4 regions of the Devosia rhizosphaerae genome follow, and region 2 is predicted to be linked to each of the others. Evidence: predicted binding sites of a transcription regulator. Region 2 holds the regulator's gene; each other region holds the start of a gene.
The links. The regulator LexA, encoded in region 2, represses DNA repair genes until DNA is damaged. The targets are predictions, from matches to a motif close to TGTTCNNNNTGTGTTCNG.
Positions count from the first base shown of each region.

Region 1: QOV41_RS01765 (ImuA family protein) is a predicted target of LexA. The motif match lies at 3,858-3,875, and genes of this name have one in related genera.
Region 3: QOV41_RS04920 (putative DNA modification/repair radical SAM protein) is a predicted target of LexA. The motif match lies at 4,341-4,358, and genes of this name have one in related genera.
Region 4: uvrA (excinuclease ABC subunit UvrA) is a predicted target of LexA. The motif match lies at 4,628-4,645, and genes of this name have one in related genera.

Region 1 covers NZ_CP126539.1:345,199-352,486, reverse strand. Annotated here, with positions in the region: gene QOV41_RS01790 (chloramphenicol phosphotransferase CPT family protein) at 1-581, opposite strand, end outside; gene QOV41_RS01785 (serine hydrolase) at 578-1,948, opposite strand; gene ppa (inorganic diphosphatase) at 2,014-2,547, opposite strand; gene QOV41_RS01775 (hypothetical protein) at 2,667-3,212, shown strand; gene QOV41_RS01770 (tellurite resistance TerB family protein) at 3,213-3,656, opposite strand; gene QOV41_RS01765 (ImuA family protein) at 3,897-4,706, shown strand; gene QOV41_RS01760 (Y-family DNA polymerase) at 4,660-6,288, shown strand; gene QOV41_RS01755 (error-prone DNA polymerase) at 6,285-7,288, shown strand, end outside.
Region 2 covers NZ_CP126539.1:2,193,160-2,200,447, reverse strand. Annotated here, with positions in the region: gene trpD (anthranilate phosphoribosyltransferase) at 1-753, shown strand, start outside; gene trpC (indole-3-glycerol phosphate synthase TrpC) at 750-1,565, shown strand; gene moaC (cyclic pyranopterin monophosphate synthase MoaC) at 1,562-2,044, shown strand; gene QOV41_RS10890 (molybdopterin molybdotransferase MoeA) at 2,041-3,243, shown strand; gene lexA (transcriptional repressor LexA) at 3,369-4,082, shown strand; gene QOV41_RS10880 (IlvD/Edd family dehydratase) at 4,137-5,945, opposite strand; gene QOV41_RS10875 (2-dehydro-3-deoxygalactonokinase) at 6,229-7,161, shown strand; gene QOV41_RS10870 (2-dehydro-3-deoxy-6-phosphogalactonate aldolase) at 7,161-7,288, shown strand, end outside.
Region 3 covers NZ_CP126539.1:1,012,796-1,020,083, forward strand. Annotated here, with positions in the region: gene mnmA (tRNA 2-thiouridine(34) synthase MnmA) at 1-188, shown strand, start outside; gene QOV41_RS04900 (hypothetical protein) at 192-350, opposite strand; gene QOV41_RS04905 (ZinT family metal-binding protein) at 468-1,100, opposite strand; gene QOV41_RS04910 (MAPEG family protein) at 2,660-3,073, shown strand; gene QOV41_RS04915 (ring-cleaving dioxygenase) at 3,188-4,138, opposite strand; gene QOV41_RS04920 (putative DNA modification/repair radical SAM protein) at 4,361-5,602, shown strand; gene QOV41_RS04925 (UdgX family uracil-DNA binding protein) at 5,604-7,058, shown strand; tRNA gene QOV41_RS04930 (tRNA-Met) at 7,138-7,214, shown strand.
Region 4 covers NZ_CP126539.1:2,370,388-2,377,675, reverse strand. Annotated here, with positions in the region: gene QOV41_RS11745 (glutathione S-transferase family protein) at 88-750, shown strand; gene QOV41_RS11740 (DUF1127 domain-containing protein) at 830-979, opposite strand; gene QOV41_RS11735 (hypothetical protein) at 1,178-1,330, opposite strand; gene uvrA (excinuclease ABC subunit UvrA) at 1,554-4,445, opposite strand; gene QOV41_RS11725 (hypothetical protein) at 4,820-4,972, opposite strand; gene ssb (single-stranded DNA-binding protein) at 5,311-5,832, shown strand; gene QOV41_RS11715 (hypothetical protein) at 5,940-6,467, opposite strand; gene QOV41_RS11710 (efflux RND transporter permease subunit) at 6,654-7,288, opposite strand, start outside.

The DNA.
Region 1 (7,288 bases), 1.8 Mb from region 2:
GCGCTGGGTCGCCGCCACTCCCGCAGTGCCGCCGCAATCACTGCCCCGCACCCGACCGCATCCACTGCTCCGGTATCTACCTCGACATCATAAGTACCCGGCACATGCACAGCCTCCTGCCAGCGCCGCACCGGCTCGGGCATCGTGTCGCCGCCAAGATAAAGCCCACCCTGCGGGTCCGCATTGCGCCGCCGCATGATCTCCTCGATGGGGCAGCGCACGCCCACGAACAGCACGTCGAGGCCCACGAGGCGCTGGGCACATTGCGGCAGGATACCAAGCGAGCGCGAATAGAAGTCGTGGTGCCCCACATCGGCGACCACATTGAAGCCCTGTCGTGCGTGGGCAGCGATGCTGTCGTAGAGCGCGAGATAGAGCGCCACCACCGTCGGCTCCAAGTCCGGCCGCTCCCCGCCGGGCCGGAGGCCAATGCCGGGCCGCAGCGCTGGCGGCAGCATGCGGTTTTGGGCATCGACACCCAGATTGATCCACGCGCCCGGCTCACTGCTTTGCAGCGCCGCCGCAATGGTCGACTTGCCCGAACGCGGCGCACCATTGAGGATGACGATGCGCCCGCTCACAGCCGCTCGCCGGGAACGTCTAGTCCGTTCTGGTGCAGCACGAGCCCTTTTGCCTTTCCGTCCACCCCAAGCACGAAGCTGATCTGCGCATCCACCACTGAATAGAAGAACTCGGTCTCTGTTTCGGGGAACACCTCGAACTGCTCCTGCCCGGTCGCCTGGACGAACAGCCGACCGTCTTCGGCGGTGACCGTCAGAATAAAGGATGGGCTGAGGCGATATTGGCCAACATAGTTTTGGAGGAGGGCTGGATCGATCTCTATGGCTTCCCTCCGCTGGGGCTGCGGCGTCAGCTTCAGGTCAGGGTCGATCAGGTGAAAGCCGATATCCTCGATGCCGGTTTGGGTGATCTGGTTGGCCAACACCACGCTCCCCCTTGTGCCATCCGCAGCAAAGCCGGCAAAGGCATTGAACCCCGCGGTCATGCCGTTGTGCCAGATGATCTCACCCCCTTCGCCGGTTCGGATCATCCAGCCAAGACCAACTTCCATCTGCGGCGCGTCGGCTGGGTGCCGTTCGGCGAGCATGAGTTCGAACGCATCACGCAACGGCGTTTCCGTCTGCCCGGAAGCCGCCGCCACGAACCTCGCCATGTCGGTGGCCGTGGACCGGACCCCACCAGCGGCCGCAAAGACGTCGAAATCCCAATGCGGCACGACAGTGCCGGATGGGTCGTGACCACTGGCAAGCCGCGCCGCGTCGACAGTGACAAGCCCGCTGTCGAGCATGCCAAGCGGCTCGAAGATACGCGTCTCCAGGAGTTCGCCATAGGAAACGCCAGCCGTATGGCTGATGGCGGCACCCAGGAGTGCCACGCCAAGATTTGAATATTCAAAGCGCTCGCCCGGCCGGCGTTGCAGCGGGTAGGCGGCAAGGAAGTCGTAGAGCATATCCTCGCTGTAGACAGCGTAGGGATTCGCCGGATCGGCGAACATCAGTTCGGGCGGGATGCGCGGCAGGCCAGAATGATGCGTCGCGAGGTCGAACAGCGTAACCGGCGTTCCCTCGAACGCGCCGATCTCCACCCTTTCGGGAAGATAATCCTCCACCGGAGCATGCAGGTCCATCTTGCCCTCCAGCACCATTTGCGCGAGCAGGAGACTGGTAAAGACCTTGGTCACCGAACCGATTTCGAAGACTGTTTGCGGGCTAATTGGCACCGCGGTGCCAACCCTCAGAACGTCCCGGCTGAAGAACTCGGGGCTTCCACCTTCCACCACGGCCGCGGCAATCCCGGTGCCCTGCCCGTCCCGTTCGAGGCGGTCCGACAAGATCTGGGTGGGATCAGCCGGCATGGGCGCCGCCTGGGCAAAGCAATGGCTGCCCAGCGCCAGCAGGGCAGCCATAGTGGTTGCGATCAACTTCATTTCGCCGCGCCTCCCGTCCCGCCAGTCTTTTATGACTCTGGAGGGCTGGGACGACAAGCATCGGCTTATTTGGCAGTCTTGGCCATTTCCATGGAATCGAGAATGACCTTGGTCGCGTCCGCGAGATTGCCAATCCGGTCGATCTTGGCCCATTTGCCGGGCTCGAGATCCTTGTAGTGGATGAAGAAGTGCTTGATGCGCTCGAGCTGGATCTCGGGGAAATCCTCGATATCCTTGATATTATCATACATGCGCGTGAGCTTTGAAACCGGCACGGCAATAATCTTCTCGTCCTGGCCGCCATCGTCTTCCATGAAGAGGACGCCCACGGGACGCGAGCGTACCACGGCCCCCGGCACCAGCGGCCGGGAGTTCATGACGATCACGTCGAGCGGGTCGCCATCGCCACACAGCGTGTGAGGCACGAAGCCGTAATTGCCGGGATAACGCATCGGCGTATAGAGGAAGCGGTCGACGAACAGCGCACCGCTATCCTTGTCGATCTCGTACTTGATCGGCTCGCCGCCCAGCGGCACTTCGATGATGACGTTGAGGTCGTGCGGCGGGTTCTTGCCCGTTGGGATCGCGTCGATGTTCATTTTTTGCGTTCAGGTCCCGTTCATCGCGGAGGCGGAAAAGTGGCTGCGTTGTGCCTAGCTTGAGCCGCAAAGGCAAGTCAGTTTTGGCGCAAACCTGCCCTCTCACATTGGAGTTGCTGATGAAATCCTGGCTCTTGAGCACCGCCCTCGCCCTCTGCTGCGCCCTGCCCGCTTATGCCGCCTTCAACAGCGCCTATACCGACATCAATCTCGACCAGTGCCTCGTCCTCGATGCCGACGATTTCGGCGCCAGCTGGGCCTGTCCCGGCTATAAAGGCTTTCCGCTCAAGGTGATGGAAGGGGATCTCCGCTATTCCCTTGCCTATGGTTTTGGTGACAACAACCAGAGCGGTAGTCAAACCCTGCCGCCCTTTAACCGCCTGGGCGAAAAGCTCGAATGGCGCCTCTCCAACGCCATGGGCCGCTGGTTTCCGGTCGCTACCATTGTGCGCTATCACACCGCCGATCCCGACACGGGGAAAGATAGCGGGCAGGTTTTGGTGGTGAGCCAAATTGCCGAAGGCAATTCCTGCCACATCGCCTATGTCGACGCCCGAGCCAATGATGATGCCAATGACCTGGCCCGCGCGGCGGCCGATAAGGCCGGCGATTTCGATTGTCTGGCTGACGAGGTCGAAATTATCGGTGAGTGGACAGCCTGGTAGCTACTCGGCCGCTTGTTCGTTCTTGATCTGGTTGCGCAAAATGGTGCGGTCGCGGCTCGACACGCCGAGCAGCTCGGCAATGCGCCAGACCATGTTGTCTTCGAGTTCGTGATTGGTGTCGTCGACATAGACCACTGTCCACATCAGCCGGATGATCTCGATGCGATCTTCCATTTCAAGCTGGATCAGGCCTGAAGTGAAGCGATAAAAATCCACTGCCTCGGCGTCGCGGAAGGCCGCTTCCTTGACCAGTTTCTCCACCTCGGCGTCGTCCAGCCCATAATGCTGCTTGAGGGCGCTCTTGATGGTGCGCTTTTCGTCTTCCGTCATCTGCCCGTCCACAGCGGCCAGGTGCACCAGCAACGCCGCGACGGCCAGCTTGGGGTCATGGGCGTCGCGCACCCCATCGGGCTTTTGGAACAGACGGGCAATGGCCTCGAACATGGCTTGAGCCTCCTTGGGGGGCAGCAGGATTGGTGATTCTCAAATGCATGCGGGAGGCAAGCGAATTGAGAGTGGGCACGGGAAACGCCGAGCTCAATAGGTTGGATGAGGCACTCACACGCTCTTGACCTCAATGGTGCACAAGCGCCACAGCGGAAAGGTCACGAAAGGACTCGACTCTGTCACGGAACGGAGTCTAAATGTTCCCGTTTTGTTCACACAAGAACACGGGAAACCGCGATGGATGCGTCTGATCGCCAACAGCGCCTTGCCGCGCTGCGGGATACCATTGCCAATATCGAGCGCAAGCCCGCGCTGGCCAATGCAGCAGTGCGCCATACGGTCGGTGCCGGGCAGTTTCCGGTGCTTGGCCCGGGTATGGTCCAGGAAATCTTTACCGATGAACACCGTAACTGCGGTGCCAGCCTGGGCTTTGCCCTTGGCTTGGGGCAGCAATTGCTGGGCGGCCCCCGCCAAGTTCTCGTCTATCTCCAACTAGCTGGGGAATCCCAGGAACTGGGTGTTCCCTACGGCGCAGGCCTGCTGTCCTTCGGCCTTGATCCAGCACAGCTGATCCTGGTCCGCCCCAAAGACATGGTGGAACTGCTCTGGGCCGCCGAAGAAGCCTTAGCGTGCCGGGGTGTTGCTGCCGTGGTGGCTGAGATCGGTGGTCAGCCCAAAATCCTTGATTTCACAGCCAGTCGGCGCCTCAGCCTGCGTGCTCAGGCCTCCAAAACCTCGATTTTCCTCCTCCGCTATGGCACCGGCCGAGAAGCGAGCGCCGCTCAGTTTCGCTGGCATATCGGCGGGGCCCGGAGCGGAGAAATGCCCTATGATCCCCGCGCGCCCGGCGAAACCCGATGGCGGGTGGTGAGAGAAAAGGGGGCACTAGCCCAAAGGGAACAGCAGGAATGGATTTTAGGCTGGTCGGAAAATGGCTTTTACATCGTCGATACAGCTGCCGATCATGCACCGGAAAGGCGCACCGGCACGACGTTACCTAGTGCTCCATCTCCCCAGCTGGGTGACCGACTACGCCAAACGGCATGACCCCACTTTGGGGGAAGCACCTCTGGCCTTTTATGAACGCATCAAAGGGGGTCTGCGCGTAGCGGCCCTTGACGGAGCGGCTGCCAGGTTTGGCGTCCGCATCGGCCAGTCCTTGGCTGACGCCCGCAGCATAGCACCGCAACTGCTGACCCGGGAAATCGACCACCAAGCTTTTGCTACCGCATTTGCTGAATTTGCCGATTGGCACTCTAATGCCAGCCCGCTGGTAGCAGTCCATACCGATTGCGCGCCCTATGGCGATCTAGTTCTCGACATTACCGGTGTGGAGCACCTTTTCGGTGGCGAAGCAGCCATGCTAAACCAACTGACCCAGCGTCTTGCTCAACTGGGTTATCACGTTCGTGGTGCCATTGGCAGCACGATTGGTTTGGCATGGGCTACAGCCCATTTTTCTCCGGGAGCTGTCATTTCGGAAGGCCGAACGCACACCTTCCTCGATGCGCTTCCCGTGGCTGCACTGCGCCTCACTAGTGAGCAGACCACCGGCCTTATGCAGATGGGCCTCAAGCAGATCGGCCAGGTACGGGAGCGTCCGCGCAAGCCCTTGCAGGCCCGCTTTGGTGCAAGCCTGCTTGTCCGGCTGGACCAAGCCTACGGCGCAATCGAGGAACGCCTGGTGCCCCGCCTACCAGCGGCAGAGCGCTATGCCGAGCGCCGTTTTGCCGACCCAATCGCTCTGATGGACGACGTGCTGATGACGGCACACGATCTGGCCGTGCAACTCGCTTGCCATCTTGAAACCGCTGGTGAGGGCGCCCAAGCCTTTCACCTCTTCCTCTATCGCGTCGACCATAAGGTCATGACACTTTCGGTTAATTCCGGTCGGGCCACGCGCGATCCGGCGCACATTGCCCGTCTTTTCAAGCACCGCTCCGAGCGTTTGATCGGGGAATATGATGCAGGCTTCGGCATAGACATAGTGCGCTTGGCCGCCAGCTCGATCTCATCGCTTGAGGCGGCCCAGCTCACTGCCCTGCAAAGCAGCGACGCCTCGGCGGACCTCGAAAAGCTCCTAGACCGCATGAGCAGCCGGCTTGGCGTAATGGCGGTGCTCCGCTCTTGTTTTGCTAACACGCACCAGCCAGAACAAGCAGTGGTTTTGGAGCCGGTAGTCGCCCGAACACCGGATGATCCCGCCACAGCGCCAGACCAAGCGCTTATCCGGCCCTTACGCCTTTTGCCCCGGCCCGAGCCCATCACAGTGACGGCCCAGGTTCCAGATGGTCCACCCGCCCTTATGGTATGGCGACGTGTCAGCTATCGCTTTACCAAGGCCGCAGGGCCGGAGCGCATTGCACCTGAGTGGTGGCGGAGCGGCAGGCCACTGCAGTTGGTGCCCAATGCCGAACCTTCCGAGCCTGACCGCAAGATTCGCGATCTTTCGGGGCTGCCCGCCCCCACTCAGGAAGCACTCGAAACCCCGCCCTACCTAGAAGGCGCTGATACGCGCGATTACTATCTTGCCGAGGATGAGACAGGCCGGCGTTTTTGGCTCTTCCGGCAGGGGCTTTATGAAGTGCAGGCTAGCCCCCTTTGGTACCTCCACGGGTTCTTTCCATGAGTGAGGTGCTCGAGTTCACCGCTCGATATCGGCAACGCCCGCCCGAACTGGAAAGCGACTATGTTGAGCTCGTCGCCACCTCCAATTTCTCGTTTCTGCGCGGCGCCTCACATCCGGAGGAATATGTTGCCGCTGCCGCCGCTCTGGGCTTAGCGGGCATCGGCCTTGCCGATCGAAATTCCTTTGCCGGCGTGGTGCGGGGGCTCGTGGCCTACCGCGAAATTGGACCGGAATTTCCAGGTTACCGCTATCTGGTGGGCACCCGGCTCGTTTTTTCCGACGGAACGCCGGACATCGTCGCCTATCCAACTGATCGGGAAGCCTATGGCCGGCTCTGCAAGCTCCTTACCCAGGCCAACATGCGCGGCAACAAGGGCAAGCCGCTGCTGCACTTCGCCGATCTATGGGAAAATCCTGCGGAAGAGGGATCGGAAGACCTATCAGCCGGGCAACTTTTCATTCTCCTGCCCGACGAGACGGACTGGCGCACAACCGAAGCGACCCTCAGAACCCTCGCCGCGCGCGCTCAGGGCCGCACCTGGCTGGCTGCAGCCCCACGCTTCGATGGCATCGATCGGGCTCGTCTCAACCGATTGGCTGACTTAGCTCACTGCCAGCACACCCCTCTCCTGGCGACCGGTGACGTGCTCTATCATGCCCCCGAACGGCGGGTGCTGCAGGATGTCGTGACGTGCATTCGCGAGCACCTGACCATCTATGAAGCCGGGCGGCGACTGGAAAAGCATGCCGAGCGGCACCTCAAAACCCCTGCAGAAATGTGCCGTATATTTCGTGAGCACCCCCAGGCTATTGCCGAAACGCGCCGCTTTGCTGCCCGCATCCATTTCTCGCTGGATGATCTGCGCTACAACTATCCCACCGAGACAGTGGGAAATGGCGAAACTGCGCAGGAGACGCTGGAGCGCCTCACCTGGGAAGGGGCGCGCAAACGCTACCCTCATGGGTTGACCGAAAAGATCAAGCATACGCTCTGGGAAGA
Region 2 (7,288 bases):
AATATTTCGACCGCGACCGCCGTGGTGGTTGCTGCGGCGGGAATACCCGTCGCCAAGCATGGCAACAAGGCCCTGTCCTCGCGGTCTGGCTCGTCTCAGGCGCTGGAGGCTCTCGGCGTCAAGCTGGATCTCTCTCCCGAGGAAATCTCGCGCTGCATCCATGAAGCCGGTATTGGCTTTATGTTCGCGCCCTCCCACCATCCCGCGATGCGCCATGTAGGCCCGTCGCGCGTCGAAATGGGCGTGCGCACCCTCTTCAATCTGCTCGGACCGCAATCCAATCCCGCCGGGGTTCGCCGCTACCTCCTGGGCGTCTACGCGCAGGAATGGGTCGAGCCGGTTGCAGCGGCCTTGCTGGCCAATCGCGCCATCAAGGCCTGGGTGGTTCACTCCAGCGAAGGGCTCGACGAACTCTCGACCTCTGGACCCAACTTCGTCGCCCAGATCGTCGATGGCGATCTCCGCAGCTTTGAGCTTCACCCCGAGCAGATCGGCTTGCCACTGACCGACCCCAAAGACTTACTGGGGGGCACGCCGGAAGAGAATGCGCAGGCGATCAGGGCTTTGTTCGACGGAGCACCGGGTGCCTACCGGGAAACCGTACTGCTCAATGCCGGAGCGGCCATTTTCGTCGCGGATCGCGTTGGCAGCATCGAGGACGGCATTGCCGTGGCCAGCACGATCATCGATGAGGGCAAGGCCAAGGGCACTCTCGCCCGCCTGGTGGCGGTGTCAAACGGACGGGACGCATGACCGATATTCTCCAGCAGATCGAAGCCTACAAGCGCGAGGAAATCGCTGCTGCCAAGGCGATGCACCCATGGGCAGAGGTGGTGGCACAGGCCCATGACCAGCCCGCTCCACGTGGTTTCCTCAAGGCTCTCAAGAGCAAGCGCGCTGCGGGGCAGTATGCCCTGATTGCCGAGGTGAAGAAGGCCAGCCCGTCCAAGGGTTTAATCCGGCCCGACTTCAACCCCGCCGAGATCGCCCGGAGCTATGAAATGGCGGGCGCAGCTTGCCTTTCTGTGCTGACGGATCGGCCGAGCTTTCAGGGCTCGCCCAGCTATCTGATCGAGGCCCGCGCTGCGACGCGCCTGCCGGTGCTGCGCAAGGACTTCCTGTTCGAGACCTATCAGGTTGCCGAGGCACGGGCTTGGGGCGCGGACTGCATCCTCATCATCCTCGCCGCGGTCGGCGACGACGTGGCGCGCTACCTGCTCGACGCCGCCGAGGAATGGGGCATGGATGCACTGGTGGAGGTGCATGACCAGATTGAACTCGATCGTGCGCTAGGGCTGGGCGCCCAGTTCATCGGCATCAACAATCGCAATCTGCGCACCTTCGAAACAACCCTCGAAACCTCCATCAAGCTCGCAGGCGGTGTTCCGGAAGGCGTGACCCTGGTCAGCGAAAGCGGCATCGTGGACCACGCCCACCTGCAACTGCTGGATCGCGAAGCGGGTATCGGGACCTTCCTCGTTGGTGAGAGTTTGATGCGGCAGGACGATGTGGTCGCCGCGACGCGGGCTCTCCTGATGGGCCAAGTCGAGACGGTTCGCTCATGAGCAACCAAGCCCTCACCCATCTCAATGCCCGGGGCGAGGCGCACATCGTCGATATTGGTGACAAGGCGGTTACGCGTCGCCGAGCCACGGCGCAGGCGCGGTTGACCGGTCAACCCTCGACAATCAGCACCATTATGGGCGGTGGCCTCAAGAAAGGCGACGCACTCGCAGTGGCGCGCGTGGCCGGCATCATGGGTGCCAAGAAGACTTCCGAGCTCATTCCGCTCTGTCATCCCATTCCGCTCACCAAGGTCAACGTCGAAATCGAAGCCGAGAGCGCCGAGGCCATCCGCATCACCGCGACGGCTGAAACAACTGGACAGACCGGCGTCGAGATGGAAGCACTGGTTGCTGCCTCTACCGCGGCCCTCACGCTATACGACATGGCCAAGGCAATCGACCGCGCCATGGTCGTCAGCGATATCTGCCTGCTCGAGAAGTCGGGTGGCAAATCCGGCGACTACATGCGGGCGCCATGAGCCTTCTTCCGGTCGACGACGCGCTGGCCCAAATCCTCAGCCGTGTTCCCCCAGTAACGCCGGAAATTGTGGCCCTGCCCGAGGCGGTGGGCCGCGTCCTCGCCGACCCGATCATTGCCACGCACGACCAGCCGCCCTTCAATGCCAGCGCCATGGACGGTTATGCCATGCGGGCCGCGGACGTGAGCGACGGGGCGCAGCTTCGGGTCGTTGGCATGTCTCAGGCCGGCGCAGCCTTCAGCGGGTCTGTTGGGGAAGGAGAAGCGGTCCGCATCTTCACTGGCGCGCCAGTCCCCGTCGGCGCCGACACCGTGATCATGCAGGAAGAGGCGGTGCGCGAGGGCGACCTCGTCCGCTTCACGGCCCCTGCCCGGCTTGGCCACAGCATCCGCCCCACGGGTGCTGACTTCGCTACTGGTCAGACGCTGGTCGCGGCGGGCACGCGCCTCACGCCCATGCAGATCGCCGTGGCGGCTGCAGCCAATTGCGCCGGGCTAACCGTAGCCCACCGGCCGCAGATTGCCCTCGTGGCGACGGGCGATGAGCTTGTTCTCCCCGGTACTCCACTAGGTCCCGACCAGATCGTCGCCTCCAACAGCTTTGGGCTTGCTGCCATGCTCGCGCCCTATGCCGAGGCAGTGACGGATCACGGCATCATTGTTGATGACGCAGCCCTGCTGCGCTCTCGCCTGGGTGCGGCGCTGGCTGCCGAGCCGGACATCCTCATCACCACCGGCGGCGCGTCCGTGGGCGAGCACGACCTCGTCCAAGGTGCATTGAAAGATCTGGGTGTCGCGCTCGACTTCTGGCGCATCAACATGCGCCCCGGCAAGCCGCTGATGTTCGGCAGCAATGGACGAACCCTGGTGTTCGGCCTGCCGGGCAATCCCGTCTCGGCCATGGTCACGGCCACTGTTTTCATCAAGCCGGCACTCCGCCATTGGCTGGGCTACGACGAGCCTGCGCATTGGCGCCTGCCTCTCGTCGGCCCCACGCCGCCAAACACCGCGCGTCGGCACTTCATGCGGGCCCGCCTCGTGCAGACGGATGCCGGGCCGATGCTCGACCCGATCGCCCAAACCGATAGCGGGCACACCTCCTCGCTCGCAGATGCCGACATGCTGATCGTGCAACCCGAGCATGATCCCGGCCAGCCCGCCAGAGCAGTTGTCGAAGCACTACCGATAGACGGATTCTGAAGCGAGAAAGTCGTTCAGGATCCGTTCATCTTTAAGTCCCACGGAATGGCAATGGAGATATTGCAGAACATAACTGGAACACCTATAGTCGTTCTGCCTATGTTCCGATTCTCGCCGAGGGGCCAATGCTGACGCGCAAACAACACGAGCTGCTGATGTTCATCCACGAACGGATGAAAGAAAGCGGCATTCCGCCGTCCTTCGATGAGATGAAGGATGCCCTCGATTTGGCGTCGAAATCCGGCATTCACCGGCTGATCACCGCCCTGGAAGAGCGCGGTTTTATCCGCCGCCTCCCCAATCGGGCGCGTGCGCTTGAAGTGGTCAAACTCCCGGACTCGATGAACCCAACGCTCGGTGGTCGCCGCGCCCGCTTCGAACCTTCAGTCATCGAAGGCAATCTCGGCAAGGTCGCTTCGCCCCCATCTCGCATCAGCGCCGGCGAGGACTATGCTCGGCCGATTTCCATCCCGGTCATGGGCCGCATTGCTGCCGGTACGCCCATTGAAGCTATCCAGAGCCACTCCCACACCATCGCCGTGCCACCGGAAATGCTGGGGCCCGGCGAGCACTACGCACTGGAAGTGCGCGGCGACTCGATGATCGAGGCAGGCATTTTCGACGGCGACACCGTGCTCATCAAGAAGCAGGATCAAGCCTCGACGGGCGAGATCATCGTGGCCTTGGTGGACGACGAGGAAGCAACCCTCAAGCGCCTGCGCCGCAAGGGGAACACTGTGGCACTGGAAGCGGCCAATCCGGCTTATGAAACCCGCATTTTCCCGCCGGACCGCGTCAAGGTGCAAGGTCGGCTGGTGGGCCTGCTGCGCAAGTACTGAGTAGATTTAGCTGACATGAGACAAGGCCCGCCGATTGGCGGGCCTTCTGCATTCCTAGTGATTGTCGCGAGGGACGCCGTTGGTCTGGGCAATCCGCTGATATTTGTCAGCGCCTCGGAGAATCGCCCCCTCGCCCAGCTGGCCAACGATGTTGCGCTGGATTTCCTGCCAGGGTGTCTGATGGGCTGGGTATTTGTAGCCGCCCGTTTCGGCCAGTTGCTGACGGCGGGACGCGATTTCCTCGTCCGAAATCAGGATGTCGGCTTCACCCTTGTTGAGATCGATGCGAACCCGATCGCCAGTCTGGAGAATGGCGAGGTTGCCGCCAGCTGCCGCTTCTGGCGAAGCGTTGAGGATCGAGGGAGAGCCAGAAGTACCCGACTGACGACCATCACCGATGCAAGCTAGGGAATGGATGCCCTTCTTGATGAGGTAATCGGGTGGCCGCATGTTCACCACTTCAGCCGCACCAGGGTAGCCGATGGGCCCCGCGCCGCGCATGAACAGGAGCGTGTGCTCGTCGATCTCGAGCGACGGATCATCGATCCGGTGGTGGTAATCCTCAGGCCCGTCGAACACCACGGCCTTGCCTTCGAACATGCCGGGATGCACCGGGTCCGAAAGGTAGCGCTCCTTAAATTCGGGCGAGATCACGCTGGTCTTCATGATGGCATTGTCGAACAGATTGCCACGGAGCACCAGGAAGCCCGCTTCGCCCTTGAGCGGCTGATCGAAGGGACGGATGACCTTGTCGTCCTGAATGGGCGTGCTGCGGCAATTCTCACCAATGGACTTGCCGTTGACCGTGGGCGCGCCCTCGCGGATCAGTCCCTGCTTCATCAGCTCGTTTACGACGGCCGGAACGCCGCCGGCGTGATAGTAGTCCTCGCCTAGATACTCACCAGCCGGCTGCAGGTTGACCAGCAGCGGCACCTTGTGGCCGTGCTCCTGCCAGTCATCGATGTTGAGCTCGACGCCGATGTGCTTGGCAATCGCGTTGATATGGATGGGCGCGTTGGTCGAGCCGCCAATAGCGGAGTTCACGACGATGGCGTTGACGAAATTGTCCTTGGTCAGAATGTCGGAGGGCTTGAGGTCCTCATGCACCATGTCGACGATGCGCTTGCCGGTGCGGTACGCGATTTCCTGCCGGTCGCGGTAAGGCGCAGGGATCGCCGCCGAGCCCGGAAGCTGCATGCCGAGCGCCTCGGCCAGCGAGTTCATCGTGGTCGCCGTCCCCATGGTGTTGCAGTAGCCGGTCGAAGGTGCCGAAGACGCCACAAGTTCGATGAACTGCGGGTAGTCGATTTCGCCAGCGGCCATCATCTGGCGAGCTTTCCACACGATGGTGCCCGAACCGGTGCGTTCGCCCTTGTGCCAGCCATTGAGCATGGGCCCAACAGACAGGGCAATGGCCGGGATGTTGACCGTCGCCGCACCCATCAGCATTGCCGGCGTGGTCTTGTCGCAGCCAATGGTGAGCACCACACCATCCAGCGGATAGCCGTAAAGCACTTCAACGAGGCCAAGATAGGCGAGATTGCGGTCGAGCCCGGCAGTTGGCCGCTTGCCGGTTTCCTGGATCGGATGAACCGGAAACTCGATTGCAATGCCGCCGGCCTCGCGAATGCCTTCGCGAACACGCTCGGCGAGGACCATGTGGTGCCGGTTACAAGGGCTGAGATCCGAGCCTGTCTGGGCGATGCCGATGATCGGCTTGCCGGACTGCAATTCCTCGCGAGAGACACCGAAATTCATGTAGCGCTCGAGATAAAGCGCGGTCATGTCGGGATTGTCTGGATTGTCGAACCAGGCTCGCGAGCGCAGCTGCTTGGGCGCGCCGTTGCCATTACCTGCCGTCATCTGTCGTATCTTTCCTTGAGTGGCCGTCGGCGCAAGCGCCAACGTTGGAACAGTTCTAACACGGCTGCACCGAGATTAAATGCCTTGGCACCGAAAAAATCATACTAATGATCGGAAGTGGAGAACCCGTCGCGACCTGCCGCAACGCGCGTCGGGCCTTACTCAAGGAGGAGACAGGTCGACCCGGCCGTCCTTTGCTGTCGCGACGCAGGCGGAGAATGGGGCTGGCTGGAATTAGATTCGGTCACTAGTGTCGCCCGCCGAGGCGGACGGGGAGAATAGATTGAGCGCCAAGATGGATTGGATAGCGGTGGACTGGGGCACATCCAACCTCAGGGTCTGGGGCATCGCTGCCGATGGCTCGGTGATTTTTGAGCGCCGCTCCGACAAAGGCATGGGCAAGCTCCAGCGCGACCAATTCGCTGGTGTTCTGATGGAGCTTCTCGCCGACACTGGACAAGAGGGCCAGCCCACTGAAGTCTTGGTTTGCGGCATGGCGGGCGCCCGGCAGGGTTGGATGGAGGCGCCATATTTGGAGGCACCTACCGATCTGCGCGATCTTGCTGCAGGCGCAGTATACCCAGCAATGCCAGACACTCGCTATCGAGTCGCAATCCTGCCTGGCGTCTGTCAGCGCGGCGGCAATGACAACGTCATGCGTGGTGAAGAGACACAGCTGCTTGGCCTCGCGGCCACTTACACGGACTTCGCGGGCGTTGTCTGCATGCCCGGCACTCACTCCAAATGGGCTGTGCTCGATGGCACAAGGATTGAGCGGTTCTCGACCGCCATGACCGGAGAGCTGTTCGAAGTCCTGCGCACGCAATCAGTGCTGCGGCACTCCTTGCAGGGTGATCTCGACGGCCCAGCACGCGCGGAAGGCTTCGAGGCAGGCGCGATGGCCGGGCTCAAGAATCCGGGTCAGCTGCTTGGGCGGCTGTTCGAGATCCGCGCCGGTTCGCTGCTGTCCGATCGCCAGCCCGACTGGTGCGCCGGTTTTCTATCCGGGCTACTCATCGGTGCTGAAATTGGCGCCAATCGGCAGCTGATCGGTACCGCTCCGGTACCGCTCATAGGCTCACCGGCTCTTTGCGCCCTATACGCGCAAGTGCTGGAGTGGGCCGGAGCAAAGGGTGAATCCGTGGACGCCACCACTATTGTACTCGCGGGATTGAAAGCCGCCCGTGACCGCACCGCTAGATCGGAATTGATCTGATGAACCACAGACATCTCATTGCTATCCTTCGCGGCATCACGCCATCAGAAACTATCCCCGTCTGCGAGCAACTGATTGCCGCAGGCGTGACCATGATCGAGGTGCCGCTCAACTCACCCGATGCACT
Region 3 (7,288 bases), 1.2 Mb from region 2:
CCACCCGCGGCCCGCAGCCGGCGGTCATCCAGATGCGCGGCGAGGATGTCTATGTGACGCTGGTCAGCGGCGAATACGGCATCTCGCCGGGGCAGGCTTGCGTCTTTTACGCCGATGACACCGGCACTTCGGAAGTGTTGGGCGGTGGTTTCATCGCCGAAGCCGTGCCGCAGGCGCTGGTCGCCTAGGACCTACTGGGCATCCACCGATTCCTGCGCCGCTTCTTCGGCGGCGTCGTTCTGCCGCCAGATGTTGAGATTGCTGTTGAGCGATGCGATGATGAAGATCAGCGCCACCACGCCAAAGGCAATCAGGACGAGCCGGCCCCGGCGCTGGTTCTTTTCGCTCATCGGTGGTCCCCTGTCTGTTTGCCATGGCCTTAGCATGGAACGGACAAGAGGCGTAATACGGTAGCCAGAGAATGCGCCCGGCCGTGCGGCCGAGCGCATGGATCTGCGAAAAGGCGCCTAGTGGGCGAGCATTTCGGCGACCACGTCCTCAGCACTGAGCGCGGTCGGGTAGTAGGTCGGCCAGTTGGTCAGTTCCTCCAGCAGTGCCGCACGGTCGTTCCCCCAATACAGGTGGTAGTGACCTGCATCCTGTGGCGCGATGGCATGGTCGCTGAACTGGATAAAACCAGGGGCAGCTGAGTGGCCATCGACCTTCTTGAAGATGAAGCGGACGCCACGATTGCCGTTTTCGTAGGTCAGAACTTCGTAGCCGTCGCTCTCGTAACGCGCTGCTGCCGGCTCGCCATTCTCGTAGAACGTGACGGTTTCACCTTTGATAGTGATCCGATCCACTTCGGTCTGGTAGCCGACATCGTAATAGGCGCGGTACTCTTCAGCGGTCATCTCCCCGCCCTCGGCCTTGTGCGCCATCACCGGGTCAAGCGTGCCGTCCTGGAGCAGGGGATAGACCGACTGCCAATCGCCCTCCCAGTCGGTCAGCGCGCGGCTGGCGATCTGGTCATCCTCGAAATAGCCCTGGTAAACCTTGCTGTCCTGATCGTGCGCATGACCATGATCATGTGCATCACTGTCATGGCTATGCCCATGCTCTTGGTCCGTGGCGTCGTGATCGACCCCGCTGCCGCCCACAGCAACAAGGTTGAATGGCTTGCCTTCAATTGTGATCGCTTCGTTCTCTTGGAAGGTTTCAGCGTCAACGACGTGGATCTTGCCCGCGAGAGGATCGCTGACGAAGATGTTGTCTCCAGCCACGGCAATCCGCGGGCGCGGGTCGCTCCAATGGCCGTCCATCGAATAGAGATCGGTCAGCTCAAGGGCATCAGTGAGTTCGCCCCGGATGACGTCGAGCTTATGCAATGTACCGTCTTCGGTGAACACGTAGGCGAACCGGGGCCGAACCGGATCGACAGCGAAGTGGACGCGGCGCGTGGGTAGATCGACAAGGCGGTAAGGCGCCTCAGCACCTGGCTCGACCAGCGAGACGGTGTCCGCGTCGAAATTGCCCAGGAAATACTGGAGACCACGTCCACCAACAAGGGTGGAAACTCGACCTTCGCCCCGCCCGTCTTGGAATGCCAGCACCTCGACCTTCGGCTGCCCGCCTGCGGAGCTGATCAGCAGAATACCGTCCTGGCAGCCGCCAATGGCACCAAGATCGCCAGACAGGGCTTCACCGTGTAGACCGACGCATTCAACGACAGCCCCGATCGGCGCGCCGTCGGCTCCGACGACCTGCACCCCCACCACCGAGCCATCACCGGCTGGATCGTAGACCGACACAATCGAATGGTCGCCAAAGGGGACGACAACGCCATGATGCGGCGCGTTGGCCTTGACCTCGCTGATCTCTCCTTCGCCAGCGAGTGCTTCGCTCTCGCTGAACACGCGCGCGACGCCTTCGCCATCGAAAAAGGCAGCGAAATGGCCGCCATGTTCAACGAAGTGCGACGGGCCATCGCCCTCGATCGAGAAACCTGTCAGCCCTGGTTCAGTAACTTCGAGGTCGGCGTGATCGCCGTGATCGTCCAGGGCGATTCCGGTGCCTATCGCTGTCACGGCCCCAGCGGCACCCTGAACAGCAAAGACCGTTTCACCGCTCTGGCTGCGGTGCAGGCTGGCTGGGCCTGCCAGGTCAATCTGGGTGATTTGCTTGCCGGTCAGTGCATCGACAACGCGGACCACCGGCTCCTCATGGTCGGAAACAAACAGGCGCCAAGCCTCGTCTGCCGCCGCAACATGAGCCGAGCCCATCATCAGGGCCAGTGCAAGAAGTGAGAGACGCAAGATCAACCTCCGGAATGTTATAACATGCGTCTTTCTAATGTTATATCATTACGATGGTCAAGCCATCTGGGTCTCCTGAGTGGACACGCGGGACTTCTTTCCAGGAAGACCCCCACTTAGCCTCCCCCTACAAGACCCCCACCTAACCTCCCCCTGCAAGGGGGAGGGACCGACCGAGTGTGTCGTGCCGTTCACCCCTCTTCACCTCCCCCTCTCAGGGGGGGCCGGGTGGGGGTAACTCCCCAGGCGCGGAACTCCTGGCCTCAGCCAACCTCGATCAGCACACTTCATCGGCAGCGCTATTGTGGTATTGTGACGCGCGCTTGCACGCCCGGCGGCGTCGGGGCTCTTCGCCTCGCTCGCACTGTCGCTGAACATTCATCTGCATAGGATAGCCCAGCGAGATGGAATCCTACACGCTCAGCCTTTTGGGTTTGCTCACACTCTGTCTCGTGTCCGTGGGTTTGGCCATCTATTCGGGGGCTTCGAAGGGCCGTGCCGGAGTGCTCTCCGGGCCCGTCATCCCGGCCAGCGACGAAAACCCTCTCTACCGCATCGACCGCGTCCACATGAATTCGGTAGAGGCGCTCGCCCCGTTTGTCGTGCCTGTGATCGTTGCAATTATGGTGGGCGTCGAACCCACCATCTTGGCCATTCTGGTTTGGGCCCACATTGCAATACGGCTGCTCCACCTGACCATCTATTTGCAGGGCGGCAAGGCGGCCAAAGGGGGAAGCCTCAGGACCATCCTCTATGTTTCTGGCGCGCTGGTGACAGTGCTTGTCGTGCTCCTCACGGGCTGGACGATCCTCGCCTGATGCACACCCCCACCTAACCTCCCCCTGGAGGGGGAGGAACCAATCGCGCGTGCTGCCGCCTCTTCACCTCCCCCTCGTGAGGGGTAGGATGGGTAGGGGTTACCCTTGCAAACCCTAAACCAGGGGCTTCAGGTTGGCCTCGATCTGGGCCCGGCGCGGTTCCAGGAAGGGGGGCAGGGCGAGGCTTTCGCCCAGCGTTTCCATCGGTTCGTCGGCGGCAAAGCCCGGCACGTCGGTGGCAAGTTCAAACAGAATGCCATTGGGTTCGCGGAAGTAGAGCGAGGTGAAATAGAACCGCTCGACCTCGCCACTGGAGCGGATGCCAAAGGAGTTCACCCGCTCGATCCACTCACGCAGCGTGTCCTCGTTGGGCGTGCGGAAGGCCACATGGTGCACGCCGCCGGCACCCGGCCGGGCGGGCGGCAGGTTCGGATCAACCGCGACATGCAGTTCGGCACCCGGGCCGCCGGGACCCATTTCATAGACATGGGTTTCGGGCGTATGGCTGGTCATGGGGTATTCGCGCACCTTGCGCATGTTCATGACCTTGAGCAGCACCGGCTCGGTGCGGTCCAGCCGCGGCACCGAGAGGGTGATCGGCCCCAATCCGATGATCTGCCGCTCCGCCGGCACGGGCGACTTGGCCCAGGGCACGACCTTGTTGACGGCGTCGATCACCATGCGGAAGCGCTGGCCCTCGAAATCCTCGAAGTCGAGCGAGAGGTGGCCGTTGCGTTCCTTTATGCCGCTGGTGCCGACATTGTGGGACTGCAAATGCTCCTTCCACCACAGGAGGCTCTCTTCGCTATCGACCCGCAGGCCGGTGCGCCCAACCGTGTGGTTGCCGCGCTGCTCGCGTGCCGCTGGAAAATCAAAAAAGGTCAGGTCGGCGCCAGGCGAGGCAACGCCATCACCGTAAAAAAGGTGGTAGGCGGTGGTGTCGTCCTGGTTCACCGTTTTCTTGATGAGCCGCATGCCCAAGGTCTGGGTGTAGAAATGAAGGTTCTTCTTCGCCTCGGCGGTAACTGCCGTGAGGTGATGGATGCCTCCCAGTTCGAGTGCCATTTGCTGTCTCCTGCTGCGGCGAGATCTGTTCCCGCGTCCTGTTGTGACCAAGATGTAATCCAGAGCGCTCGCCTCTGGCAGATGTCCAATCCCGACAGACTGGTGCGATTTCTTGAACAAGGGCGGTTGCTCGTTCGATCACAACTTAGCGTCTCATGTCTTTTTAGCATGATCTGCGACCGGCATCTGGCGTATCACTTGTGTGAACATAAGAAGAACGCCATGCCCCCCCTTACGCTCCGCCGCAAGCTTGCCATTCTGTCCGATGCTGCCAAATACGATGCCTCCTGTGCCTCCAGCGGAACCGAAAAGCGCAACAGCGCCGGCAAGGGCGGCATCGGCTCAACCGAGGGCAGCGGCATTTGCCACTCCTATGCTCCGGATGGTCGCTGCATCAGTCTGCTCAAAATCCTCCTGACCAATTTCTGCGTCTATGACTGCATCTATTGCGTCAACCGCTCCTCCTCCAATGTGCAGCGCGCGCGCTTCAGCGTCGAGGAAGTTGTCGGGCTGACGCTAGACTTCTACAAGCGCAACTACATTGAGGGGCTGTTCCTGTCCTCGGGCATCATCCGCTCGCCGGACTACACTATGGAAGAACTGGTGCGGGTGGCGCGCTCGCTGCGGGAAGATCACCAGTTCGCCGGCTACATTCATCTCAAGGTTATTCCCAATGCCGCGCCCGAGCTGCTCGCCGAAGCCGGGCGATGGGCGGATCGGCTGTCGACCAATATTGAGATGCCGACCGACATCGCGCTTGAAACCCTCGCACCCGAAAAGCGGCCGAGCGAAATCCGCACCGCCATGGCCCGGGTGCGCGGCAAGCTTGATGAAGCCGCACCAGAAGCCAAAACCAAGACCAGGACCGCCAAGCCAAAGTGGGCGCCCGCCGGGCAGTCGACGCAGATGATCATCGGTGCCGATGGCGCCAATGACGGGGCCATCCTCAATCGGGCGGCAGGGCTCTATTCCGGCTATAAGCTGCGCCGCGTCTACTACTCGGCCTTTTCGCCCATCCCCGACGCCAGTTCGCGCCTGCCGCTCAGGCCGCCGCCGCTGATGCGCGAGCACCGGCTTTACCAGGCCGATTGGCTGATCCGCTTTTATGGCTTCGACGTGCCGGAGATCGTGGCGGGTGGGGAGGATGGACTGCTTGATCTGGCTATCGACCCCAAGCTCGCTTGGGCGCTCAAGCATCGCGAGCGCTTCCCCGTGGACGTCAACCGTGCGGACCGCGACATGCTCCTGCGCGTGCCGGGTCTGGGAACGCGCAGCGTCGACCGTATCATCGCTACGCGCCGTCACCATTCGCTCCGGCTTGACGATGTGGCGCGGATTGCCGGATCGATCGACAAGGTGCGACCCTTTATCGAGGCTCTCGACTGGACGCCGGGCGGGTTGACCGACCATCAGCGCCTGCGGGCAAAGCTCACGCCCGCGCCAGAGCAATTGGCGCTGTTCTAGAATGATCGCGGTACGCCTCCAATCGCTCAACGATTTCGACGAGTGGCGCGGCAAGGCCCGCCAATTGCTCGCGGCTGGTTTATCCCCCGAGAACGTGGCCTGGCGTATACCAGGAGAAGCCAACGGGCTCTTTGAAGGCGGCGACGCCATGCTGCCCGAAGCGGCTGGACCGATCGGTTCGGTGCCGCGCCAGTTCATCGAACTTGCGCAAACTGCCATCAACCACGCCGATCCGGCGCGGTTCGACCTTCTTTATCGAGTGCTCTGGCGGCTACAGGAAGTGCCCCAACTGCTGCTGAATGCTGCTGATAAGGACAACAGTACGCTAACACTAATGGCCTCTGCGGTGCGGCGCGACAGCCATAAGATGAAGGCCTTTGTGCGCTTCAAGGCGATCACCGATGACACTGGCTTCGAGCGCTTCGCCGCCTGGTTCGAGCCCGAACATTACTCGCTCGAGCTCACCGCCCCCTTCTTTGCCCGGCGCTTCGATGGCATGGTTTGGGCCATCGTTACGCCCTATCGCTCGGTCTATTGGGACACCCAAACCCTTGTTTTTGCTGAGGGCGGTCGCCGCACCGACGTACCGGAGGTCGATGCGGTGGAGGAGGACTGGCGGACTTACTTCTCCTCCATCTTCAATCCCGCGCGCCTTAAGATCTCGGCCATGAAATCGGAGATGCCGGTGAAATACTGGCGCAACCTGCCCGAAGCCGAACTCATTGCTCCCTTGGTGCGAGGCGCCAGACAAGCGGAGCAGCAGATGATCGAGCGCGCAGCCAGCCAGCCTCCCTCGCGGCATGTCAAGCAAACGGAAAAGTACGCGCAAGCCGCTGAAGCGCAAAGCGAAATTACTTCGCTTGCCGATGCGCGCGCCGCCGTCCAGGGGTGCCGTCGCTGCCCGCTTTACGAGCACGCCACGCAGGCCGTTTTCGGTGAAGGGCCCGAGCACGCGCAGGTGATGTTCGTCGGCGAACAGCCTGGGGACCAGGAGGACCTCGCCGGTCAGCCCTTCATTGGTCCGGCTGGCAAAGTCCTTGATGCAGCAGTGGAAAAGGTCGGTATCGACCGCAGTCGCGTCTATGTCACCAATGCCGTCAAGCACTTCAAGTTCGAGCCGCGCGGCAAGCGCCGCATCCACAACAAGCCCGATGCCGGCGAGATCCAGGCTTGCAAGTTCTGGCTCAACCTCGAGATCGGATTCGTAAAACCCAAGGTCATCGTCGCCCTTGGCGCCACCGCAGCGCACAGCCTGCTTGGCCGTACCGCCACCATCAGCAAGCTGCGGGGCGCGCCGATTACCATGGAGGACGGCACAGTGCTCTTCGTCACCAATCACCCCTCCTACCTGCTGCGCATCCCCGATCCTGAGCGCAAAGCGCTGGAGCGCGAAAAGTTCGAGCAGGATCTGGTGCTGGTGCGTGATGCCATCGCGGCTTTGGAGGCCTGCCACTAAGCCCCTGCGAAGCGCTTGACAGGAGGAAGCGGCAAACCTAGTAAAGCGCGTCGCCGGGGCAACCCCGCGCGCCCTTTGGGGCGGAGTAGCTCAGTTGGTTAGAGCAGTGGAATCATAATCCATGTGTCGGGGGTTCAAATCCCTCCTCCGCTACCATTTTTCTCTTGTAGATCAGTGCTTTAGCTTTTGGTTGCGAGCCAACTGTGCTGGCATTATGCCTAGCACAGTCC
Region 4 (7,288 bases), 180 kb from region 2:
CCCTCCGCGCCAATGTGAATAAAATCCCTGCCGTTGCTCCTCCAGTTCGATAAGCTCGAGCAAGAATGTACCACAGAGGCGGAGCACATGGACAAGATGAGCCAAGGGCTTGTTTTATGGGGGCGTTCCAGTTCTGCTAATGTGCAGAAGGCGGTTTGGACGTTGCGGGAACTCCAACTGGCTTTCGAACACCGGGAGGTCGGTGGTCGCTTCGGCGGGCTCGGGGATCCCGCCTTTAGAGCACTCAATCCGAATGGCCTGGTGCCAGTGCTCCAAGATGGTGAGCTGACCCTCTGGGAAAGTCATGCGATTGTTCGCTATATCGCCGCGGCGTATGGAGAAGGCAGCATCTGGCCACGCGATGTCAACGAGCGGGCAGCCGTCGATCAGTGGACCGATTGGACGGCGACGACCTTTCAGCCTGCCTGGCTTGGCCTCTTCTGGGCACTCGTGCGCACCCCGCCCGAACAGCACAACCATGCGGCCATAGACGGATCGCATCGTGGCACGCTGGCGGCCCTGCACATTCTGGAGGGAGTGCTTCTAAAGCAGAACTACCTTGGCGGAGAAGAACTTAGCTATGCCGACATCGTGGCTGGCGTGGCGCTCTATCGATGGTTCACCATGCCCGTTCTGCGCCCGAGCATGCCGGGCGTGGAACATTGGTATGCACTGCTGCAGCAGCGGAGGGCATTTCGGTCGGCGGTGATGGTGGACTACAGCGAACTAGTGGGTCGCCTGGAGTTCTAGGGATAGAATCAAAACACCCGCATCTCAGGGAGAAGCGGGTGTTCGATCTACAGCAGCTACAGTGTTGTTGCAGTAAACCTTAGAGCGAGCCGGCATGGTCGCGTGCAATGCGATTGATGTCAGTGCGCGAAATGCCCAGATCGTTGAGCTGACGATTGTCGAGAGCGCCGAGTTCACGGACGGTCTGCTGGTATGCAGCCCACTTCTTGAAAGTCTTGCGAATGTCCATTTGGTAATCCCCTTTGGTTACAGGCCTATATTTAGGGCAGAGTCGGGGGAATGAGCAGGGGGTCTTTGGTCAAACGAGCTATGCATTCTTTGCGGGGGTAGGGGCGGGTTTGGTTCATGACCCGTTAAGGCTCGCGGCAAAGACAAGGCCGCCGGGTGGCCATCCGGCGGCCTTGCTATGAAATGTGGCAAGTGCAGGTTAGCGGTCGAACAGCGACCGGGTCATCTTGGTGAAGTCAGGGCCGCTCAGGCCCAGCAGGTCGGCATCTCGCGTCGAGGGAACGTCCATTTCCCGCAACGTCTGCTTGATGTCGACCAGGCGCTTGATGCGCCAGACGGCACGCACAAACATCGGTTCAATTCCCATTTGACTGGTGGCAGGCAAGCCTAAGATGCGGCGATTTGGGACGTTGCGCCATGCCCTATGCGTCAACAGCATCATGCGTGGCACGCATGGCAAATTCACCGAACTGTAGCAATCTCGCCTCGCACAGCTTTCGGAGCACTGCACCAAATGCCCCGAAAGTGCTAACGGACTGTTGCCCCTGACACGCCATAAGGGCAGCAGAAGACCGCTATTCCGCGGCCCTTGTGGTGTAGTGAGGACGCCGGTCCATTACTTCCTTGAGGAAGGTGCCCGTATGGGAGTGCGGATTGGCCGCGACGTCCTCGGGCGTGCCCACCGCCACGATCTCGCCACCGCCATCACCGCCCTCGGGTCCAAGGTCGATGACCCAGTCGGCCGTCTTGATCACTTCGAGATTGTGCTCGATGACTACTACGGTGTTTCCACCCTCGACCAGCTCGTGGAGCACTTCGAGCAGCTTGGCCACGTCATGGAAGTGCAGGCCTGTCGTCGGTTCGTCGAGCATGTAGAGCGTGCGCCCGGTTGCGCGCTTGGAGAGCTCCTTGGAGAGCTTGACGCGCTGCGCCTCGCCGCCGGAGAGGGTGGTCGCGGGTTGACCAATCTTGACGTAGCCCAGGCCAACGCGCTGCAGCGTCGTCAGCTTGTCGCGGATCACCGGAACGGCCGAGAAGAACTCCACGCCCTCATCGATGGTCATGTCGAGGATGTCGGAGATCGACTTGCCCTTGAACTGCACCTCCAGCGTTTCGCGATTGTAGCGCTTGCCCTTGCACACGTCGCAGGTGACGTAGACGTCGGGCAGGAAGTGCATCTCGATCTTGAGAACGCCATCGCCCTCGCACTTCTCGCAGCGACCGCCCTTGACGTTGAAGCTGAAGCGGCCGGGGCCATAGCCCCGGGCCTTGGCTTCGGGCAGCCCGGCAAACCATTCGCGGAGCGGGGTAAAGGCGCCGGTGTAGGTTGCAGGATTGGAGCGGGGCGTGCGACCAATCGGCGACTGGTCGATGTCGATCACCTTGTCGAGAAATTCGAGGCCGGTCAGTGACTCGTGCGGAGCCGGCACGACACGCGCGCCGTTGAGACGGCGAGCAATGGCCTGGTACATGGTGTCGATCATCAGGGTGGACTTGCCGCCGCCCGAAACGCCGGTGATCGCCACGAACATGCCGAGCGGCACATCTACGGAAACGTTCTTGAGGTTGTTGCCGGTGGCGCCCTTGACGCTCAGGGACTTGCCCGTCTTGCCCTCGCGGCGCTCCGCCGGCAGGGGAATGCCCATGCGGCCCGAGAGGTATTTGCCGGTGAGGGAATCGGGGTGGTCGAGGATCTGCTGCGGCGTGCCTTCGGCAACGATATTGCCGCCGTGGACGCCCGCACCCGGCCCGATATCGAGCACATAGTCGGCAGACAGGATCGCGTCTTCGTCGTGTTCCACGACGATGACGGTGTTGCCCAGGTCGCGCAAGCGCTGCAGGGTTTCAAGCAGGCGGGCATTGTCGCGCTGATGTAGGCCGATCGACGGCTCGTCGAGCACATAGAGCACGCCGGTCAGGCCGGAGCCGATTTGTGACGCCAAGCGAATGCGCTGCGATTCACCGCCCGACAGAGTGCCGGAATTGCGCGACATGGACAGGTATTCCAGGCCCACGTCGTTGAGGAACCTGAGGCGATCACGGATTTCCTTGAGGATGCGCTCGCCGATCTGGGACTGTGTCGGGCTGAGCTTTGCCGAAAGCTCGGTGAACCAGGTCGATGCAATCTTGATCGACATCTCGCTGACCTTACCGATATGCAGGCCGTCGATTTTTACGGCCAGCGTTTCGGGCTTGAGCCGATAACCGCCACAAGCCACGCAAGGCTTGGCCGACATGTACTTTTCGATCTCCTCGCGCATGCCGGCGCTTTCGGTCTCCTTGTAGCGCCGCTCAAGGTTGCCGATGACGCCTTCGAAGGGCTTGGTCGTCTTGTACTGCCGCAGGCCATCGTCATAGACGAAGTTGATGGGTGTCTTGTCGGTGCCATAGAGCATCGCATGCTGCACCTCGAAGGGCAGGTCGCTCCAGGCGGTTCCCGTTGAGGCGCCGTAGTGCTTCGCCACCGCAGTCAGCGTCTGCAGATAGTAGGGCGCGCTGGTCTTGCTCCAAGGCAGGATGGCGCCGTCACGAACGGAGAGCGACGCATCGGGGACGATCTGGTCCGGGTCGATCTTCTGCTCGGTGCCCAGGCCATCGCAGACCGGGCAGGCGCCGAAAGGATTGTTGAACGAGAACAGCCGCGGCTCGATCTCCGTGATGGTGAAGCCGGAAACGGGGCAGGCGAACTTCTCCGAAAAGGTAATCTGGCGCGGTTCACCATTCTCGTCCAGCTCATCAGCAAATTCGATGAGTGCGATGCCATCGGCCAGCTTCAGCGCCGTTTCGAAGCTTTCCGCCAGGCGGCCGGCGATGTCGGGGCTGACGACCACGCGGTCGACCACCACTTCGATGTCGTGCTTGAGCTTCTTGTCGAGCGCGGGGGCGTCCTCGATTTCGTGGTATTCGCCGTCGATCTTGACGCGCTGGAAGCCCTTGCGCATCAGGTCTGCAAGTTCCTTCTTGTACTCGCCCTTGCGGCCCCGGGCGAAGGGCGCCAGCAAATAGAGGCGCGTGCCTTCGGGCAACTCCAAGGTCCGGTCGACCATTTGCGAGACGGTCTGCGATTCAATGGGCAGCCCCGTGGCGGGCGAATAGGGCACGCCGACGCGCGCAAAGAGCAGGCGCAGATAGTCGTAAATTTCGGTGACAGTGCCGACCGTCGAGCGCGGATTGCGCGAGGTCGTCTTCTGTTCAATGGAAATGGCGGGGGAGAGCCCCTCGATGTGCTCCACATCGGGCTTCTGCATCATTTCGAGGAATTGCCGCGCATAAGCGCTCAGCGACTCCACATAGCGCCGCTGGCCCTCGGCATAGATGGTGTCGAAGGCCAAGGACGACTTGCCTGAACCCGAGAGCCCCGTCATGACGATGAGGCTGTCGCGCGGCAGCTTGACATCGATGCCTTTGAGATTGTGCTCGCGGGCGCCGCGCACGATGATCTCACGGTTCTGGCTAGGCATTGGCATGGTCGGTCACGTCCATCGGTCAGTGCCCCAGGAGGCGGCACGGGCATCGGTCATTTATTGTGCTGGAACTTAGCCAGCAAATAGGCGTGGGGCGTAGGCCCCGCAAGCGACCCGTTAGCATGGCTGCCAAGCCGAGTGGTAACCATGACGTGTACGCCAAGCAACAGCAGCGAGTCCCGTCTGAGAACATAAGCGGAACGAAATGCTGTTGGTCAAGCCCCACGATTGTGCGTGAAAGAATGCATGGACAGCCACAACGCTCCCTCTACCGCATGTAACGCAGTGTCCCCGGCGTCACGAGGACTCCGGGAACCAAGATCTGGCTTGACGGAGGCCTCCTGACATAGCGTGTCAGTAGCCGAGCGCTGGACCGCTCAGGCGTTGCTCTCTTCGCTGACCAGCGACTGCGCTACTGCGGGGCACATCGACTGATCAACGAATGGGCAGGACTGGGCCGCGGCAAAAGCGGGAGCGGCTGCTCCGCTAATCACGGTCAGAGCGAGCAGGGCGGCGAGGAACTTTTTCATGTCATGTTCTCCTTGTTTGGAACGTGACGAGGATGCTCTCTGGTAGCGTGCAGCACCACTTAAGCTCCTGTAAAGTAAGTGAAAACTCGTTAACGTCGGTAATGTGAAGGAGGTTGTTGACCAATCTCGTGCACTAGAACATAATGGGAACATTAACTTTTGGCCTCGGCGATTGCAGGGCTGCGGCGGCGCCTGTTTACAACTTCGCCTTTGGGGGCGCGCCGGGATCGGCAAAGGGGTAGGGTGCCGCAGGATTGGTGCGACCCAGCTGAGCGGCGCGCCAAATGTGTTGGAAAGGGCCTGGTGACGCGCCAGGCTGAATTGACAGGGAGTTCGCCATGGCGGGCAGCGTGAACAAGGTAATTCTGGTGGGCAATCTCGGTGCCGACCCCGAGGTGCGGAACCTGCCGAGCGGCGGCAAGGTGGTGAACCTGTCGGTCGCCACATCCGAGCGCTGGAAGGACCGCAATTCGGGCGAACAGCGCGAAAAGACCGAGTGGCATCGCGTGGTGATCTTCTCGGAAGGTCTGGCCCGCGTGGCCGAGCAGTACCTTAAGAAGGGTTCCAAGGTTTACCTCGAAGGCCAGTTGCAGACCCGCAAGTGGCAGGATCAGTCGGGTCAGGACAAGTACTCGACCGAGATCGTGCTGCAGAACTTCAACTCCTCCATGGTGCTGCTCGACGGCCGTGAGGGTGAAGGCGGCTTCCGCGGCGGTGGTGGCGCTGGCGAGGGCGGCGGCGGCTATGGCAACGACACCGGTTTCCGCGGCGTGCGCGATCAGGGTGGCGGTGGGCGCCGGCCATCGACCAATGCGCCGGCCTTCGAGCCGGGCGGCATGGACGACGATATTCCGTTCTGAGGTTTTACCGCAGAATGAGGGGGGGCCGGACGGCCCCTTTTCCTTGTGCCCAGCCAAGAAAAAGGGCGGATCCACCGAGCCGCCCTTTGCTGTTCGGTAAGTGGAGCCTACCGGCTGAACGGCACCGAGGCGCGGAAACTCTCGCCGGTTTCCACATAGACCACATCGAAAGCGACGTTGATCGCACCGTTATCGAGCGTGATCTGAGAGGAGATGTTGTACTCCTTGCCCTCTTCGTCTTCCTCCTGCTCGCGCAGGTTGAAGATGACGCCATTGCCGCGCTTCTGGCCAATTGCTGTGCCGGTGAAGGTGGCGTTCGAGCTCATCGCCGCTTCGTAGCGGCGGCTACCATCGATATAGGCCAGGGTGCCGGCAACGGAGAGATTGTTGCCCGCCAGGGTGCAGCGGCCGTTGTAGTTGACCTTGTCCTGATTGCCCTGGTTGAGCGACAGGCGGCACACCACCGTCTCCTTGTTGGCGCCGGTCAGGGTGCCGCGGCCGCGCCAGTCCCCAATATAGGACTGCAGCAACGCCACTTCAGCAGGACCGGCAAAGGCCGGGCCGCTGGCGACGCCAGACGTAAGGAGCAGGCCTGCGAGCGCGACGGCGCGCGTCAGGGATGCGACATGGGTCATTTGCACTAAGCCTCCAGTGAATCATGCCCCCCGGCAGATCCGATGCCGGAAACCGATACCAAATCCGTGCGGCTCCGGCCGCAAGCTTCTCAACAATGTGACTGCGGCAGGAGACTGCCCCCTGCCAGACGAATCAGACGTCTACAATCTATTCGGGTGCCCCGATTTCTCGCAAGCAGCTGTGTCTCAGCTGGTCCGCTCTGGTTCGACCGGCGTGGCACCAGACTTCGTTTTATCTTCCTTGGTGCCGCGCAGCCGCTCGAAGAACTTGCCCCCACCCACCAGGATGGACGGCAGCATGAAGAGGTCGCCGACCAGCGCCAGGCCCAGCGACAGCACGAAGAGCGTGCCAAACAGCGCCACCTGGGGGAGTGCCGAGAAGGCGACGATGATCGTGCCGGCGCACAGGATGACGGTGGTGGCGACGATCGCTCCGCCAATGCGCTTGAGCGTATGCTCCACCGAGGCGAGGTGACCCAGCCCTTCGTTCCGCCGCCCATGCATGTAGTGGGAGAGGAAGTGGATGGTGTCGTTGACCGCAATGCCGAAGGCGATCGTCAGCGCGATCACCGTGGTCAATTGCAGCCCCGCGCCGGTCGCCCAGAGATAGCCGACTGTGCCCAGGATCGGGAAGACATTGGGCACCGTCGAGGCCAGGGCGATGCGGAAGCTGCCAAAGGCAATGCCGATCAGCACCAGATTGATGAGGACGCTGGCGGTCAGCGAGGCCTGGAGCGAGCGCACGATGTCGTCGGTAGCGAAGGTGGTGAGCACGCGGAAGCCACCCACTTCGGCGCCCTCGATGCCGGCCGCCGCGATCT